2 linked regions of the Lentimicrobium sp. L6 genome follow. The main gene of each other region encodes a partner of the protein of the gene in region 2 in a complex. Links are inferred from orthologs where the notes say so. Each region holds a gene or a part of one and is shown on either strand. Other genes may lie near its edges.

Region 1 (3,247 bases), on a different replicon or contig from region 2:
CTTATGGTTGTAGTCGTAGTTGTTGTAGCTGTATTGGAAGTTGAAGTAGAATCTTTGCTACAACTTGAAAGAAATGTTAACACTAAAAAGGTTAATAGGAGGAAGGATACGTTCTTTTTCATTTTTTTGATGATTTGAGATTAAAAATTAATAGTAATAGATTTGGTTTGTCCTTTCTCGATAGTAACTGCCGAACTGCCAAGAACAACGTCGTTAGTTCCGAATACACCAAAATAGAAGGTGGTTTGAGAATCGATAACATCTAAATCAAATGTATCTTCTAAATTGAATTTTGCTATGCCACTGGATTCTGTTATTACTTTTTTATCTGAAAAAAACGAGGTGAAAAATGTTGTACTAGGCCCTTTTTGGTCCGAAAACATACAAACTGTAACTCCAGCTTGAGGAATAGATGATTCTTTTACAGTTACATTGACAAAGGCATCAGCTTCATCCTTTTTACATCCGGTAAAGAAAAGAGATAATAATAGCGTTAAAAACAATAATTTTTTCATTTGATAGGTTATTTTATGTTTAATTTTAAATGATCTCAACTTTTATACGAACGCAAAAATAAGAAAAATGATTTAAATAGCTAAGTAAAACGTAATAATACTATTTGGTGTCAGAATCAGTTGGTTAAGCAAAAAAAAAGCCCACTCAAAATGAGCAGGCTTAAATATCATAAAAGAAAAATCAACTATTGTTCTTCGTCCAATAGGATTTTTAGCATCTGAATTCCACATTGTGAAATTACTGTTCCAGGGCCAAATACTGCGGCTGCACCTGCTTCGTAAAGGAAATCATAGTCTTGGTGAGGAATTACTCCACCCACAATAACCATAATGTCTTCGCGACCTAATGCTTTTAATTCTGCAATGACTTGTGGAACTAAAGTCTTATGTCCTGCTGCTAAACTTGATACACCTAATATATGTACATCGTTTTCAACGGCCTGACGAGCAGCTTCTGCTGGAGTTTGGAATAGTGGTCCAATGTCTACATCGAATCCGATATCGGCATATCCTGTAGCCACTACTTTGGCTCCTCTATCGTGTCCATCTTGTCCCATCTTCGCAATCATAATACGAGGACGACGACCTTCTTGCGTTGCAAATTTCTCTGCTAATCTTGTTGCTTCTTGGAACATCTTATCGTTTTTAGCTTCTGCTGAATAAACACCAGATATAGAACGAATAACGGCGCTATAACGGCCATATTTAGTTTCTAATGCATCAGAAATCTCACCTAAGCTGGCGCGTTTCTGAGCTGCATCTACTGCCAACTCTAATAGATTACCTTCACCAGTATTTGCTGATGTTACTAAGGCTTGAAGTGAAGCTTGGACTTCTTCTTCGTTTCTATTGTCTCTTAATTTCTTAAGACGAGCAATTTGAGCCTCTCTTACTGCAGAGTTGTCAATATCTAAGATATCTAATGGATCCTCTTTTTCTAAACGATATTTATTCACTCCAACAATAGTATCTTTATGTGAATCGATACGGGCTTGCTTACGTGCTGCAGCCTCCTCAATTCTCATTTTTGGTACACCAGTTTCAATAGCTTTAGCCATTCCGCCTAGCTCCTGAACTTCTTCGATTAAAGCCCAAGCTTTGTCGGCTATTTCCTTGGTCATCGATTCTACATAATAAGAACCAGCCCATGGGTCGAGAGAACGACAAATTTGAGTTTCTTCTTGCAAGTAAATCTGTGTATTACGAGCAATACGAGCAGAGAAGTCGGTAGGTAAAGCAATAGCTTCATCTAAAGCATTGGTATGTAGAGATTGAGTATGACCTAAAGCCGCACTTAAAGCCTCCACACAAGTTCTTCCCACGTTATTGAAAGGATCTTGTTCTGTTAAACTCCAACCAGAAGTTTGACTGTGAGTTCTTAAAGCCATTGACTTAGGATTCTTAGGATTGAATTGTTTTACAATCTTAGCCCAAAGCATTCTGGCTGCTCTCATCTTAGCAATTTCCATGAAGTGATTCATACCAACTGCCCAGAAGAAAGAAAGGCGAGGAGCGAAGGCATCAATATCCATACCTGCATTAATTCCTGCTTTCAAATATTCTAAACCATCGGCTAATGTATAAGCCAATTCGATATCTGCTGTGGCACCAGCTTCTTGCATGTGGTAACCAGAGATAGAGATAGAATTGAACTTAGGCATTTTCTTAGAAGTATATTCAAAGATATCTGCAATAATCTTCATTGAAGGTAGAGGAGGGTAGATATAAGTGTTTCTCACCATGAACTCCTTCAAAATGTCATTCTGAATAGTTCCACTGAGTTCTTCGAGTTTAACCCCTTGCTCCAATCCTGCAACTATATAAAAGGCCAATACTGGAAGTACCGCACCGTTCATAGTCATAGAAACAGACATTTTATCCAAAGGAATTTGGTCGAATAAAATCTCCATGTCTAAAATGCTATCTACAGCCACACCTGCTTTTCCCACATCACCAGTCACACGCTCGTGATCGGAGTCATAACCTCTGTGAGTAGCCAAGTCAAAGGCAATAGATAAACCTTTCTGACCAGCAGCTAAGTTTCTGCGGTAAAAAGCATTAGATTCTTCAGCAGTAGAGAATCCGGCATACTGACGAACAGTCCAAGGACGCATAGCATACATGCCTGAATAAGGACCTCTTAAAAACGGAGGAAGTCCGGCAGCATAATTTAAATGCTCCATGCCTTTTAAATCATCAGCAGAATAAACCGGTTTTACCGAAATTTTCTCTGGTGTATCCCAATAGTTTTCAATCTTATGCTGCTTTTCCCATTCCTCAGTAGTCTGAGTGGAAGCAGGATTTGATTTAATCTGTATATTCTTAAAATTTGGTTTCATCTTTCTTCTCCTTTGATTATTCAATAATTCCCAATTCTTTTTGATAAGCGGTAAGCTCCTCAAGAATATTGGATTTCACATGAATCAATTTGCTTAAACCATTAGCCTTAAATTCTTCGATTAGGTTTTTAGGATATCCAGCAATAACACCAATAGTTGTGTCTTTAGTTGCTTTGGCAAATTCCATACCTACTTCAGCATAATCGTCATCGGAGCTACAAAGAACCACGATTTCAGCATTGGCAGCTTTAGCCGCTTTTAATCCTTCTTCGATAGTAGCGAAACCATTATTGTCTTGAACCTCAAAACCAGCAACAGCAAAGAAATTACAAGCAAATTGTGCTCTGGCTTTTCTCATGTTTAGGTTTCCTGTAGTCAACATAAATGCCAAAG
Region 2 (3,256 bases):
ATATCAAAGCGATAATGATAAAACTCTGACGCATGGCACTATTGACTTGTTGAAAGAAAGTTCCAAAATCGTATAAAGCCAATGTGGCCATGGTTAAAATTTGAAGCAAATAGAAGATTCCAATATGTTTAAGGGCTGTAACAAGCATTTTCTTGGAAGTATTCAAAGCCACCAACATGATATACCAACTCAACATCACAATGATGGATAAACCAAACAACTCTAACTCCATACAATATCCATCTTGCCCCACAGCCACGCAAAAGTCAGGATGGGCCTGATCGAGCTTTAAGACAGGAGTCACATTAGAAAAAGGGGATAAGATGAAAGAAGCACCAAACTTTAATATTTGAGCATAAATCTTCTCCAACCCTAATAACCAAAGCGCATACAGTCCTATGGTACTACTTATTAATATGGATATCTTCTTGATCATGATTCTATACTTCTATCGTTACGCCAAATATAAAGAATGAAGACCACCAATCCAAAAACGATGGTCCAAACATAATCATGTATTTGGTGAAACAAATGAGGCCAAGCTTTTCCAACATAGCCCATGATGATGAATCGGGCTGCATTTAAAAAGAAAATACTGACCACAAAGATGATAAGATTCAGAAACTTATCTTTAAGTGACCATTTTCCGAAAACCACTAACGCTATGGCAAAGAGATAAAAATTATAGGCCGTACATTCAAAAATCACTTTCATGGTATAACCTGCCACTGTTATTAAAGGACTACCGGAAGTTTCAATGGGAATAAACAAAACGCTGCCTAAAGCTACAGTAGAATCAACCACAAAATCAACTAAAAAACTCATTATAAAATCGTAAACAAAAGGAATATAGACTATTCCCATTAAAGCACCCCACAAAGCAAAGGAATACAATAGTGGTTTTAATCGCTCAAAGGCTTCGCTTCTTTTTTGCTTTTCAGCCTTCTCTTGAGCTTTTATTTTCTTCTCTTCCTTTTTTAGTTCAATCTTATCTTTAGCCAAAATCTATGTTTTTAAAATAGGTTTCCAATAATTTATCTGCTCCTTTATAGGCAGAAATTTCATCACTTAAAATACGTTCTTCTATAGATTTAAAGAGCTTTTTCACTTCTTCATTATTATAGAAATTTTGTTTTAAGTTATTCTCAATACTAGCCTGCAAGATATAATTTTTTTGCTCTTTACGCTTATGATCAAAATATCCATTTATTCTGGTCTCATTAATATAGCTATCCATGATGGTCCAAACATCGCTAATACCATCGCCGGTATATGCGGAACAAGTCTGAGTTTTAGGTATCCAACCCGATTCTGTAGGTGGGAAAAGATGAAGGGCATTGGCGTATTGACGACGAGCGAGTTCGGCTCTATTTTTATTATCACCATCTGCCTTATTGATGAGGATGGCATCGGCCATTTCCATGATTCCTCTTTTAATCCCTTGTAACTCATCGCCAGCGCCTGACAACATCAGCAATAGAAAAAAGTCGACCATACCATGAACGGCTGTCTCACTTTGACCCACTCCCACTGTTTCCACCAAAATAATTTCATATCCAGCGGCTTCACATAAAATAATACTCTCGCGTGTTTTTTGAGCGACTCCTCCAAGCGAACCTGCTGATGGGGATGGCCTAATAAAAGCATTAATATCATTGGTGAGCTTTTCCATTCTGGTTTTATCACCCAAAATAGAACCTTTAGTTCTTTGACTACTGGGGTCGATGGCCAAAACGGCTAACTTTTTATCCAGATCCTGTGTAACATGCATACCGAAAGCCTCAATAAATGTAGACTTTCCAACGCCTGGAACTCCGGTAATTCCTATTCGGAAAGACTTCCCAGAGTAAGGCAAACATAATTCTATAATCTCCTGAGCCAATTTACGATGCGCTGGCAAATTACTTTCTATCAAGGTAATAGCACGGCTTAAAATACTTCTATCACCTTTCCTGATTCCTTCTAAAAACCAAGAGGCAGGCTGCTCAGTAAGTTTCTTTCTTTTTCCTCTGGCAAAACGAGGATTTACTGTTGCTGGTTTCTCAATACCAGCTTGCACATGGAGTGCTGATTTATTGTGTACTTGTGAATCCATAATTTAATCTAAATGTATTAGAGTATGTTATCAATATCCTCTAATGTTCACCCAAAAATAGGGCTCTGCAAAGATACGATTATGGAGGATTTGTGGTGTTATTTTTTGATGAATTTAATTGATAAAAATTCCGAGTGCTTTAATCCAATCAACATGCTACATAGCATCAGTTATATCTGGCAAGCCCCTTTTGAAAAGAACATAACATCGTTTAAGGTAAAAACATAACACAAACCCATGAAATATCGACTTAAAAAAATCTTCTTAACTTTATCACCTCGCTAAAAACACAATAAAATGTCGCAATCACTCTCTTGTATTTTTGTTCATATGGTATTCCATGTAAAAAACAACTTCATAAAAATCACACCTGAAGAAGATGAAGAGCTATATGCGTATATGGGTTCGATAATAAAAGACAACATATCAATCCCAATCATCATAAATGGGGTTCCAGACCATGTGCATATCCTTTGCATCTTATCGAAAAACATGGCATTAGCAAAACTATTTGAAGAAGTAAAGATACACAGCAGTAGATGGATAAAAACCAAACATGAACACTATAAAAACTTCAAATGGCAAGGTGGGCATGGTGCTTTTTCCGTAAGTCCATCAGCAATTAATAACACCAAAAACTATATCTTAAACCAAAAAGAACATCATAAAAAGGTTGATTTTAAAACAGAGTATCTTGAGCTACTTGACGAGTATGAAATAGGTTATGACGAACAATTTCTATGGGAAGATTAAGCCGCCCTTACAGGGCTCTTATTCAGCAGGTATCTTTTTAAGCCAAGGCCTTACCTTGGCTTAAGATAAGTCGCCCTTTCAGGGCTCAAAAGAATCTGGAATACGATACCAAAGCCCTGTAAGGGCATTTTAAGTTAACCTGTTGCATCGCATCAGGTACATCTAATAAGTAGCCCTGAAAGAGTACCTTAAAACTCAACACTCTCCCCCATCAACCAAACACTATCCATCAACCTATCATCACCAAGAATCAAAATAGCAAAAAGTTTCTCTTCTAAGGTTTTGGCGGTTTTCAAACGCTCGTCTACAAGCTCAATATTTGAGGAGTCTAGAAGAATAAAGTCGGCTTCTTTACCAATTTCGAAATTGCCAATCTTATCATCTAAGCCCATTGCTCTCGCTCCTCCT

Evidence for each region.
Region 1: the proteins of meaB (region 2) and scpA are in contact, whole or in part, in a crystal structure (PDB 8DPB), measured with the Methylorubrum extorquens proteins. The link is inferred for Lentimicrobium sp. L6 from one-to-one orthologs. Residues at the interface, in SOR26638.1 of Methylorubrum extorquens: Arg20, Ala21, Ala24, Arg25, Thr28, Ser32, Arg33, Arg34, His37, Thr98, Gly99, Gly100, Ser101, Ile102, Leu103, Lys106, Thr107, Ala110, Ala113, Ile114, Asp115, Arg116, Ala118, Phe119, Ile120, Arg121, Pro122, Pro124; in SOR27001.1 of Methylorubrum extorquens: Glu577, Glu578, Asn579, Asp580, Gly581, Arg582, Arg583, Arg585, His596, Ala604, Ser605, Ala608, Asp609, Gly611, Phe612, Asp613, Val614, Asp615, Ile616, Gly617, Pro618, Leu619, Glu625, Arg628, Gln629, Val631, Glu632, Asn633, Asp634, Glu661.

The regions. Positions count from the first base shown.
Region 1 is NZ_JABKCA010000008.1:3,821-7,067, forward strand. Bases 278-3,194 are described here. They hold scpA (methylmalonyl-CoA mutase), read right to left. Parts: upstream 2,855-3,194; coding sequence 701-2,854; downstream 278-700. Other genes in these bases: HNS38_RS03175 (hypothetical protein), read right to left, coding at 278-515; HNS38_RS03185 (methylmalonyl-CoA mutase family protein), read right to left, coding at 2,871-3,194. In the rest of the region: HNS38_RS03170 (hypothetical protein), read right to left, coding at 1-122; more of HNS38_RS03175, read right to left, coding at 141-277; more of HNS38_RS03185, read right to left, coding at 3,195-3,247. UniProt on the Escherichia coli protein: Catalyzes the interconversion of succinyl-CoA and methylmalonyl-CoA. Could be part of a pathway that converts succinate to propionate.
Region 2 is NZ_JABKCA010000003.1:16,695-19,950, reverse strand. The notes cover bases 46-2,971. They hold meaB (methylmalonyl Co-A mutase-associated GTPase MeaB), read right to left. Parts: upstream 2,096-2,971; coding sequence 995-2,095; downstream 46-994. Other genes in these bases: HNS38_RS01255 (transposase), read left to right, coding at 2,393-2,848; HNS38_RS01265 (exosortase/archaeosortase family protein), read right to left, coding at 433-1,002; HNS38_RS01270 (hypothetical protein), read right to left, coding at 46-436. Also shown: more of HNS38_RS01270, read right to left, coding at 1-45; guaD (guanine deaminase), read right to left, coding at 3,037-3,256. UniProt on the Escherichia coli protein: Binds and hydrolyzes GTP. Likely functions as a G-protein chaperone that assists AdoCbl cofactor delivery to the methylmalonyl-CoA mutase (MCM) ScpA and reactivation of the enzyme during catalysis.